Regions from separate parts of the Bacillus sp. SD127 genome, predicted to be linked through region 2. Evidence: predicted binding sites of a transcription regulator. Region 2 holds the regulator's gene; the other holds the start of a gene.

Region 1 (5,900 bases), 1.1 Mb from region 2:
GTAACATTTGTGGAAAATCATGATACACAGCCGGGGCAATCATTGGAGTCGACTGTACAAACATGGTTTAAGCCCCTCGCTTATGCCTTCATTTTAACAAGAGAGGCTGGTTACCCGCAGGTTTTCTATGGAGATATGTATGGAACAAAGGGTTCATCGTCAAGGGAAATTCCGTCGCTCAAAAATAAAATAGAACCCATTTTAAAAGCGCGTAAACATTATGCATACGGGACCCAGCATGATTATTTTGACCATGAGGATGTGATTGGCTGGACGAGGGAAGGTGATCAATCGGCCGCCCAATCAGGATTGGCTGCATTAATCACAGACGGTCCTGGCGGGTCAAAGAGGATGTACGTCGGAAAGCAAAATGCCGGCGAGGCATGGTATGACATTACTGGGAACCGCTCCGATCCTGTTACGATTCATTCTGATGGATGGGGAGAGTTTCATGTAAACGGAGGTTCAGTATCCATTTATGTACAGAAGCAAGAAAGGGAGGGGCTGAAAGGCTAACACAGCACCTCTCTTGTTTTTTATCTTGCTAGGTCTTTTTTATAATGAGAACATAAGAAGGGGGAAAGTGTATATAATGTAAAAAATTTGAACGTGAGAGGAGTGAACGAATGTTTTCTGAATCTGAAGCGGAGTTGAGACGAATCAGAATTGCACTTGTCTGGATTGCTGTGTTCTTATTGTTTGGTGCGTGCGGGAGAGATGAAACAGTGATTGAAACAGATAGCGGAGATTCTTATGAAACGCCCCAGCCAAGTTCATTTCCGCTCGAAAATAATCATTTTGGAATCGTAAATGACGGCAATATAGAAATTTATGAGTATAATGAGGCTGATAACAAGGTAAAGCTTAAAAAAGCGTTTCCGTCTGATGAGCTTGAATAAAATTCACAAGCATGGAATTTTACAAAGCAGACGCAGATCGCTAAACTGAATACTGACACAGAACATACAGAGGGTGAAATGATGAAGCATAAGATTATTGTCAATCACTGGGAAGAAATCTGTGAAGACGATTCCTGCTATGAATATGGAACGAGTATTATTGTTAATGGAAAAGAATTAATCAGAGAAGCCTCAATTATAAGCGCGTTGAAGGCAGTTTTAGAAGAAATCGGCGCTGATGCAGAAATAGAAGAAACAGTCGAAAGCGAAAAATGCTGTGACAGTATAAGAAAAAAAAATCTAGACTACTAAGCAGTTTTTTTTCATGTTATGATATACATCGGCTTAAAAACGACACTTCGAGTAGGATGAGAGATGATTCTCGTTCTGCTCTCTTTTTTGGGCCCTGATGAGGGTGCCAGAGAGAAAATATGAATTTTTTATTAAAACGAATCTATATATTGTGTTTTTGCCAGAGGGTAGTATACTATATATAGTGTTAGTGGTTGAGAGATTCATATTTTTTGATAGGTCGTGATAAAACGTGGTACAAATCATATTTGATTCAAAAACAGGGAATGTTCAGCGCTTTGTGAATAAAATAGACTTTCAGCAAATACGCAAGGTGGACGAAATTGACCACCTGGACACTCCGTTTGTTTTGGTCACCTACACGACAAACTTCGGCCAGGTACCGGCATCAACACAATCATTTCTCGAAAAATACGCCCATCTCTTATTAGGGGTCGCTGCGAGCGGCAATAAAGTATGGGGCGATAACTTTGCGAAAAGCGCCGATACCATTTCAAGACAATATCAGGTGCCGATTTTGCACAAATTTGAACTCAGCGGCACATCTAAAGACGTTGAATTGTTTACTCAGGAGGTAGAAAGAGTTGTCACAAAATCAAGTGCCAAAATGGATCCAATTAAATAACGAAATCATGATCCAAAAAGATGGAAAATTCCAGTTTGATAAGGATAAAGAGGCTGTACATAGTTATTTTGTAGACTATATCAATCAAAACACAGTTTACTTTCACGATCTAAAAGAGAAGCTGGATTATTTGATTGAAAATCAATACTACGAAGAGGAATTCTTAAGCCTTTATTCTTTTGAAGACATTAAAGAAGTGTTTAAGACAGCTTACGCTAAGAAGTTTCGTTTTCCTTCCTTCATGAGTGCGTTTAAATTCTATAATGACTATGCTTTGAAAACGAATGACAAGAAAAGAATCCTCGAGCGTTATGAGGATCGGATCTCAATTGTTGCGCTGTTCTTCGCAAACGGGGACACTGAGAAAGCAAAAGAATATGTGAACCTAATGATCAATCAGGAATATCAGCCGAGTACACCGACATTTTTGAACGCCGGCAGAAAACGCCGCGGTGAACTGGTGAGCTGCTTCTTGCTCGAAGTCAATGATTCATTAAATGATATTTCAAGAGCGATCGATATCTCCATGCAGCTTTCTAAACTGGGCGGCGGGGTTTCTCTTAACCTGTCCAAGCTTCGCGCGAAAGGTGAAGCCATCAAAGATGTTGAAAATGCCACAAAAGGTGTTGTAGGCGTCATGAAGCTTCTTGATAACGCGTTCCGTTATGCTGACCAAATGGGACAAAGACAAGGATCTGGTGCGGCGTATTTAAACATTTTCCACCGCGATATCAATGATTTTCTCGATACGAAAAAGATTTCTGCCGACGAGGATGTGCGCGTCAAAACACTTTCTATCGGTGTAGTCATTCCGGACAAGTTCGTTGAGCTTGCGCGTGAGGACAAAGCGGCTTATGTATTCTATCCGCATACCATCTATAAAGAGTACGGACAGCACATGGACGAAATGGACATGAATGAAATGTACGACAAGTTCGTCGACAACCCTAGGGTGAAAAAAGAGAAAATCAACCCGCGGAAATTGCTCGAAAAACTGGCGGTGCTTCGTTCTGAATCAGGCTATCCATACATCATGTTCCAGGATAATGTCAACAAAGTACATGCGAATAACCATATTTCAAAGGTGAAATTTTCTAATCTTTGCTCTGAAGTGCTGCAGGCATCTCAGGTTTCTTCTTACACTGACTACGATGTAGAAGATGAAATCGGTTTGGATATTTCCTGCAACCTGGGATCGCTTAACATTCTCAACGTGATGGAGCACAAATCGATCGAAAAGACTGTTAAGCTTGCGACTGATTCCTTAACTCACGTATCTGAAACGACTGATATCCGTAATGCACCTGCTGTAAGACGGGCAAACAAAGCGATGAAATCAATCGGTCTCGGCGCTATGAACCTTCACGGATACCTTGCGCAAAACGGCATCGCGTATGAAAGTCCAGAAGCGCGCGACTTTGCGAACACATTCTTTATGATGGTGAACTTCTACTCTATCCAGCGTTCTGCAGAGATCGCAAAAGAGAAGGGCGAGACGTTTGATCAATATGAAGGATCAACCTATGCAACTGGTGAATACTTCGATAAATACGTTTCAACTGATTTCTCGCCGAAATACGAAAAAATCGCAAATCTATTTGAAGGTATGCATATCCCGACGACAGAGGACTGGAAACAATTAAAAGCATTTGTGGCTGAACACGGCATGTATCACAGCTACAGATTATGCATTGCGCCGACAGGCTCGATTTCATACGTTCAGTCAAGCACGGCATCTGTCATGCCGATTATGGAACGGATTGAAGAAAGAACATACGGCAACTCAAAAACGTACTACCCAATGCCTGGGCTTGCATCTAATAACTGGTTCTTCTACAAAGAAGCCTATGATATGGATATGTTCAAAGTCGTAGATATGATCGCGACAATCCAGCAGCACGTTGATCAGGGAATCAGCTTTACATTGTTCCTAAAAGATACAATGACGACTCGTGATTTAAACCGGATTGATTTGTATGCACATCACAGAGGAATTAAAACCATTTACTATGCAAGAACGAAAGATACTGGGCAAGACAGCTGCCTTTCTTGTGTTGTTTGATTAAAGGAGAGTTTATAGTGACGAAAATTTATGACGCAGCAAACTGGTCAAAGCATGAAGACGACTTTACCCAAATGTTTTATAACCAAAATGTGAAACAGTTCTGGCTTCCGGAAGAGATTGCTTTAAACGGCGATCTCCTCACTTGGAAGTACCTCGGGAAAAACGAGCAAGACACGTATATGAAGGTACTGGCCGGATTGACTCTTCTTGATACAGAGCAGGGGAATACAGGAATGCCGATCGTGGCTGAGCACGTAGACGGCCACCAGCGGAAAGCCGTGCTGAATTTTATGGCGATGATGGAGAACGCCGTTCACGCAAAATCGTACTCTAATATTTTCATGACACTGGCACCGACTGAAACGATTAATGAAGTATTCGAATGGGTCAAACAAAACAAATTTTTGCAGAAAAAAGCGCAAATCATCGTCGGACTCTACAAAGCGATTAAAAAAGATGACGAGATTTCACTGTTCAAAGCAATGGTTGCATCTGTGTATTTAGAAAGCTTCCTATTCTATAGCGGTTTCTATTATCCGTTATATTTCTACGGACAAGGAAAACTGATGCAAAGCGGTGAAATTATCAACCTGATCCTTCGTGATGAAGCGATTCACGGTGTTTATGTCGGACTTCTCGCTCAAGAAATCTACAATAAGCAGACAGAAGAGACAAAAGCAGAGCTTCGCGAATTTGCCATTGACCTTTTGAATGAGCTTTATGAGAATGAGCTTGAGTATACCGAGGACTTATACGATCAAGTCGGACTCTCGCACGATGTCAAGAAGTTCATCCGCTATAATGCGAATAAAGCGCTGATGAACCTTGGATTTGATCCGTACTTTGAAGAGGAAGACATTAATCCGATCGTTTTAAACGGATTAAATACAAAAACAAAATCACATGACTTCTTCTCCATGAAGGGGAATGGGTACAAAAAGGCGACCGTTGAGCCGATCAAAGACGATGACTTTTTCTTTGATGATGAAAAAGAGCAGATATAATATCTGCTCTTTTCGGCTTGAAGGTTGAAATAGGAGGACGCAGTAATCATGGGAAAAATGGATGAAATCATCTTGGTCGCTCCGCGCGATGAAGTGTTTAAAAAAGAAAAATTGACTTTTCAAGGCGTAAACAGTGAAGATGCCCGAGTAGCAGAAATTATGGCTCAAATTGAGGCGACCTATTCTGAAATGAGAAGGGGAGACGCAGAAGAAGATCCTCATTATAAGCAGCCGATTCCTTATGTCGTCATTAAACGCGAGGATGAAGTTTTCCTTTATGAGCGGCTGGCTGGCGGCGGAGAATCACGTCTTCACAATAAGCTTTCTCTTGGCTTTGGCGGCCATATGAATCATATTGAAGGAGCTGCTTCCTTTGCCGAGGTCTTAAAGCTGAACACAGACCGGGAGCTTGATGAAGAACTGCAAATCGAAGAAGAGGATAAGCAGGCCATTGTCACATTAGGTTTGATAAATGATGATGACAACAGTGTCGGCAAAGTGCATATCGGTATTCTATCTGCGCTTCAATTAAATCCAGGCTCACATGTGGAAGTCAAAGAGAAAGAGCAAATTGCGGGTAAATGGATGAAAATTTCTGAACTAAAACAAACAGACATTTATAACCGTCTGGAAACATGGTCGCAATTCGTGGTTGACATTCTTGAATAAAAAAACCCGGTTTCTCATGAAGAGGAACCGGGTTTTTTTATCAGGCATGCTCGTCCGCAAACAGTATTATGATTCTAGGAAGACCATAGCGTCAAAGCCGGTATTCTCAGCTCTGGCAGCAAGGGCATCGGCATTATCTTTGGAAGAAAAAGCGCCGATCTGAACCTTATATAATCCGTCCTTTAAGAGCACAATGGCGTCAAAGCCCTTAGACTCTGCGCTGCTTGCAAGATTGTCCGCATTTGCTTTAACCTTAAAAGCCCCGATTTGAACCTTATATAACCCTGAGTCGGATGTTTTCTGAAGGCTGAAGGATTGCTCTAACC
Region 2 (5,900 bases):
GCCAGACCGCCCGCAATAGAAATAACTGATACCGGAAATAATACAAGCGGTCTGACGATCGATATCCCGATAAAGATAAGCGGCGCAAAGATGCCAAATGATAAAACCCATATCCGGATTTCTTTCGGAGATAGATTTAAATACCTTTTATTTGCCCAAAAAATCAAGCCTGCTCCCGCAAGCACTGCCAGCCATTTAACAGCCGTTTTAAGTTTCATACCCTCAGTTCCTTCCCCTTTGAACCGCAGCGGTTATTAATGGCGGCGGTTTTCTCCGTCAAGACGGATAGGAGCAGCCAGATATAAAATCCGCTCCATTAATCTTGCCGCTTTCACTTCTTCCTTTTCTCCCCTTTGCGAATACGTAAAATGATGTTTCAGCTCATCAGGCGAGAAATTAGAAGAGAAGAAAGTCGGCAGCTGCTGGGACATTCTGTGCTGAAGCACTGTTCCGATAACTTCATCCCTGACCCAGCTCGTCATCGATTCTGCTCCGATGTCGTCGAGCATCAATACAGGCGTGGTTTTTACCATGTTCAGCTTTTCTTCCAACGAATGATCTTGAAGCGAATTTTTCAGCTCTCTGACAAATTCGGGCACATAGACGATCATGGAGGAATACTCTTTTTCCGCCAGCTCATTGGCAATAGCGGCTAGCATAAAGGTTTTTCCTACACCGAACTTGCCGTACAAATATAATCCTTTCCCTTTTCCCGTCTCATTATAGCTTTTCAGAAAATCCGTGACATGCTGGAACATTGCAAGTCTGCTCGGATCATTAATATCAACCTGCTGGAACGTCGCTCCGAGAAGATCCTGCTGAATATACATGCTTTTCATGAGAGACTTCTGTTTTTTCTGCTGATCGAGCTTTCGTTTGACCGGACATTCGTAATACTCGATATCAATAGAGCGGCCGGTCATCACAAGCTTCGGATGGTAGCCCTCCAACAGATTATTGCTGTTTTCGTCTTCTGAACAATAAGAGCAGTGCTTGCTCTGTCCAATATATTCATAAAGCTTATTTAAGCTTCTTTCAATCATTTTTTGATCGATGACGTCTTCATTTTCCTTTAAAAATGCCTGAACGTCTTGATCCTTCATCACTTTTTCCTTCATTTGTTCAAGACGCTTTTGGAAATCCGGTCTGCCGGTTACGCCCTGCAGGGAACGGCTGATTGGTTCCATGTATTACTTCACCCCGCATCTCTGCTCTTAATAGGCAGAGTATTTTTTCAGTTTTTTCATTTCTTCCATCATCTTTTTCTTCTGTTCTTCCAAGTCCTGTTCATGCAGCATTTGCTGTCCGGTTTCAGAATCGGAAGCCGTTTTCTTTTCTTTCATCCAGTCAGGAAGTTTTTCTTCGCGAATCACTTTTTGATTTCGTTTAGAAGATTGGCTCGTTTTCCCTTCAGCCCATTCGAGATACTGGCGGTTTTCTTCTATGGCAAGCTTCATCGCTTCTCTGACCGTTTTGACTTTTTTGCGCGCCCAATGGGAGGCAATTTTTTGTATATAATTTTTCGACAGCTTCATGTCGGTTTTCAGCATGACGTAATAAATCAATACATTTGTGACGCCTGGCTCCAGCTTCTGTTCAAACATAATTTCTTCTATAATTTTTAGATCTGCTTTTGACGGTTCGGTTCCGTCCGCGATATCCTGAAGAAGCTTTTTCGGTGAGATGACCTCCAGCAATGCGATCAGCTCACTATCCAGCGAATCCTCTTCTGCCGCTTTTCCGCCTTCACGCAGATGTACCGGCTGTGTTTTCTCCACTAAGTCCGGCAGCTGTCCGTTCCTCTCGATTTGGTACCAGTCACTTGCTGCTTTTCTTAAAGCTTCGGTGGTAATCACTTCATGCTCATCGATCGCGCTCATGACGACATTTTGCATCTGCAAAGGATCAATGCCGTACAAATAAGAAAGCTTTTTAATCGTTTCCCGCACCTGCTGTGTCATTGCTTTTCTTGGAATCATCGTCTCCGAAAGCCCCGCTAAAAACAAATCAAAATCGAACACATCCTCTGTAACGGTATAGGACGGAGCCTGTCCGACAGTTGTATACTCCCTTCCCGTCGCAAGTCTCACCGTTTCCTCCATATCGGATGTGAGCTTCCATTCACTCGGCTGCAGTGATTCAAACGCATGATTAAACGGCCTTGTAATTTCTTTGGCGTCTTCTGAAATCGCCGGATGCGTAAAAAATTGTTTTAACTGCTGATATTTTGTTTTTCCGACTCTGTTATACAGGAAAACGTTCAGCATGCCGTCTTCGAAAAATTCATTCGGCCGCAGCGGCGGCAGCAGTTCATATATAAAGAGGCGCTCCTGCCGCTCGGATTCTTTCATATATACTTTTAGCAATCCGATGCCCTCGAGCTTCCCCTGTTCCTGATGGATCGTTTTCAAATTGGACTGGGTCATTCCCATCAGCTGTCTATGTGTGGATTCTCCGCCCCACAGACGGTTTTGTTCAAGTTCTCCCCACAATGTCATATAAAGAGAGAATGCAACAGGGCCGATTAAGGGCTGGTACAGTTGTGTAATAATTTGTCTGTCAATATCCTGCAGCATTGATTTGCTCTTCACCACATAAGGGTCTACAGGCAGTACATCTTTCCAATAGTCAGCCATACATTCTCAAACCTTCCGATTATGTTTCTACCTCTCATTTTACACCGTTTCGAATATCTATCAAATGCCAATTTTGCACATGAGAAAAGAGCTAGAAGAATCCTTTTAGCTCTTTAACGCTCTTTCTTTATTAAATCTTTTAATTCATCGATAAAGACATTAATATCTTTAAACTGCCTATAGACGGACGCGAACCGCACGTATGCGACTTCATCAACCTTAGCCAGGCGATCCATGACCATTTCTCCGACGAACTCGCTTTTCACTTCGGAACAGCCTTGATTGCGCAGTTCTTTTTCAATGTCAAAACACATATCTTCCAGCGTTTTGAGTGAAACAGGCCTTTTTTCACATGCTTTAATAAGGCCGCGCAGCATTTTTTCCCTGCTGAATTCCTCTCGCACACCTTCTTTTTTAACAACGATGAGCGGGGTTTCCTCCACTTTCTCAAAGGTAGTAAAGCGGTAATGGCAGGCTTCGCATTCCCGTCTTCTGCGAATGGATTTTCCGTCATCCACAGGCCGTGAATCGAGGACTCGCGTTCCGTTATGCTGGCATGAAGGACATTTCAATAAAATCAGCTCCCAACTATTTCGTACCCTGCAATGTATATTCGGCAGCCTCCGGCTATAAGTGATGTGACAGGCATCTGTCGGGAGAGCCGTTGTTTAGGCTGTGTCTAACAGCATCAGGCGGTTTATGACATATCTCTTTCTTATTTTACAAAAAAAACGGTAAAAGAAAAAGCTAGCCGCCCCTGTTTGTTCATAAAAATAAAAGGAGCATAAGCTAAAAAGCGCGTAACGGCTTTCTAGCTCCAGCTCCCTTTGTGTTCGTGTTTACTTTATAGTACTTTCGCTTGCGCCTGTTTAATCTGCACAGGCCCCATTCCTCTTGGTATTTCAATGTTTTCTCTTGTATCAGCATGTAATGCCTCTGCAATGTAGTCAGCAGCGACATTAGGATCTAAGTCTCCACAAGTATAAACATCAATGCTTGCATATCCGTGCTCAGGAAAACTGTGAATCGTTAAATGTGATTCAGAAATAATAACGACTCCGCTTACGCCCTGCGGTGCAAATTTGTGAAATGCAACCTCGCGCACCTCAGCTCCTGATTTTAAAGCAGCATTTACAAACGTTTTTTCAATAAAATCCATGTCATTCAGCTTATCAAAATCGCATCCCCATAGCTCGGAGATAACGTGACGCCCCATTGTTTCCATAGTCATGGACCCCCCTTAACAAGAATTAAAAAGTGAAGTTCCAACAACTGGGTCGGCTATTTACCACGGGGGAAAGTTAGTCCGGAGAGGTCCTAACCCTTTAAGTAATCCCGAAACAGTCTCAAGCAAGAAGTTCACGAAAAATAGTATACTGTGTTTAAGTCTAATTTGCAAGAAGCGTTTTTTCAGAAATATGCTGTTAAGGGTTTTTTCTTAAATTGTGTCCATGACCTTATTCTATACAGCAGATGGATGTTTCATTCGTGCCGCCACATGGCGGATGAGATCAACTACTCTGCATGAGTAGCCCCATTCATTGTCATACCATGCGAGAACCTTTACTTTTCTGTCTTCCATCACCATTGTCGTAAGCCCGTCAATAACCGCCGAATGCGGATTCGTATTATAATCTGTCGACACGAGCGGTTCATCCGAATAATCAAGCACTCCGTACATTGACGTTTTGGCAGCCTGTTTGAATGCTTCGTTTACCTCTTCTGCCGTTACATCCGTTTTCAAGTCGACAACAAGATCAACTAATGAGACGTTCGGTACAGGGACACGCAATGCGAGACCGTGAAGTTTTCCTTTCAGGTGAGGCAGAACAAGCGAAAGCGCCTTTGCCGCTCCTGTTGTCGTCGGAATGATGGATTCACCGCATGCCCGGGCGCGGCGCAAATCTTTGTGCGGATTATCAATATTTTTTTGATCGTTCGTATAAGCGTGCACTGTCGTCATTAGACCGCTCTCAATGCCAAATTCATCATCAAGCACTTTCACAACCGGTGCAAGGCAATTTGTCGTGCATGACGCGTTTGAAATAATGACGTGGCGTTCAGCATCAAATTGGTCTTCATTAACACCCATCACAATGGTAACGTCTTCATTTTTCCCCGGAGCGGTCAGAATGACTTTTTTCGCGCCCGCTTCAATATGTCCCATCGCTTTTTCTTTTGAATTAAACTTCCCTGTTGCTTCAACGACAATGTCAATATCATATTCCCGCCAAGGCAGCTGTTGCGGATCACGGCTATTTAACAAGAGTACTTTTTTTCCATTCACAATCAGACTGTCTTCTCCAGCCTCAACCTCTTTGTCGTACCGTCCGTGATTTGTGTCATACTTTATTAAATGAGCCAGCGTTTCAGCCGAATAGCTGGCGTTAATAGCCACTACTTGAATTTGATCGTCCAACATTGCTTTTCTAAAGACCATTCTTCCGATTCTTCCAAACCCGTTTATCGCTACTTTTACCTTCACGTTGGTCACCCCTCATCAATTATGTCATTCTAAATTGTTGTCATCTGAAATTAGTATAACACATTAAAAAGAATTCGCCAGTACATATTGATAAAAATCAACGATTATAACGCTAATTTATGATGTATCATACGTTTTCTTGCACACAATATGAGGATAAAGAATCAAAAAAGCAGCCAGCGCTGCGCACTGCCTGCTTTATTTTCTTATGATTCCTGTTTCAATTTATCATTGAGCACACTTTCTTCTAATACAGAGAAAGTATCGCCGTATACCTTGTTTATATGATTCGCTCCCCAATCGCAGAGCATATCTAAAATGCCTTCTAAGCTGCGGCCGTATTCACTCAGTTCGTATTCCACTTTAGGAGGAACCTGATTGTACACGATACGGTTAATGACACCGTCAGCTTCCAGCTCACGCAGCTGCTGGGTCAGCATTTTTTGAGTGATATTCGGCATTAAACGCTTTAACTCACTTGTTCGTTTTTTTCCGTGTGTCAGGTGGCATAAAATCACGCATTTCCATTTCCCGCCTATTACTTCAAGAGTCGCTTCAACTGAAATGTTATATTTTTTCTTCTCCATGCGGTTCACTCTCCTTACAGGCACCAAAAAGTGACTATAGCACTTAAAAGTACGTACTTTTCTTTTTTGATGATATCTTTCATAATCACATTTGCCGGCTGAATTGAATCTGCTCTTTTATTTATATAGCTTGTTCGGCAGAATTTCAATCATACAACACATAACAGAAAAGGAGGAACTTGAATGACTTCA

The links. Region 2 encodes NrdR, which represses ribonucleotide reductase genes. Its sites were predicted from a motif close to AACACNATATATNGTGTT; they were not measured.
Region 1: a site for NrdR is predicted at 1,383-1,400, ahead of nrdI (class Ib ribonucleoside-diphosphate reductase assembly flavoprotein NrdI). Genes of this name have one in related genera too.

The regions. Positions count from the first base shown of each region.
Region 1 covers NZ_CP191226.1:2,393,033-2,398,932, reverse strand. Annotated here, with positions in the region: gene amyS (alpha-amylase) at 1-516, shown strand, start outside; gene ACQVGS_RS12780 (YmzC family protein) at 627-899, shown strand; gene ACQVGS_RS12775 (hypothetical protein) at 981-1,211, shown strand; gene nrdI (class Ib ribonucleoside-diphosphate reductase assembly flavoprotein NrdI) at 1,444-1,836, shown strand; gene nrdE (class 1b ribonucleoside-diphosphate reductase subunit alpha) at 1,796-3,898, shown strand; gene nrdF (class 1b ribonucleoside-diphosphate reductase subunit beta) at 3,916-4,905, shown strand; gene ACQVGS_RS12755 (hypothetical protein) at 4,954-5,574, shown strand; gene ACQVGS_RS12750 (N-acetylmuramoyl-L-alanine amidase) at 5,641-5,900, opposite strand, start outside.
Region 2 covers NZ_CP191226.1:1,298,454-1,304,353, reverse strand. Annotated here, with positions in the region: gene ACQVGS_RS06685 (TVP38/TMEM64 family protein) at 1-218, opposite strand, end outside; gene dnaI (primosomal protein DnaI) at 255-1,187, opposite strand; gene dnaB (replicative helicase loading/DNA remodeling protein DnaB) at 1,215-2,636, opposite strand; gene nrdR (transcriptional regulator NrdR) at 2,750-3,208, opposite strand; gene speD (adenosylmethionine decarboxylase) at 3,481-3,861, opposite strand; gene ACQVGS_RS06660 (glyceraldehyde-3-phosphate dehydrogenase) at 4,099-5,121, opposite strand; gene ACQVGS_RS06655 (winged helix-turn-helix transcriptional regulator) at 5,328-5,708, opposite strand; gene ACQVGS_RS06650 (MFS transporter) at 5,892-5,900, shown strand, end outside.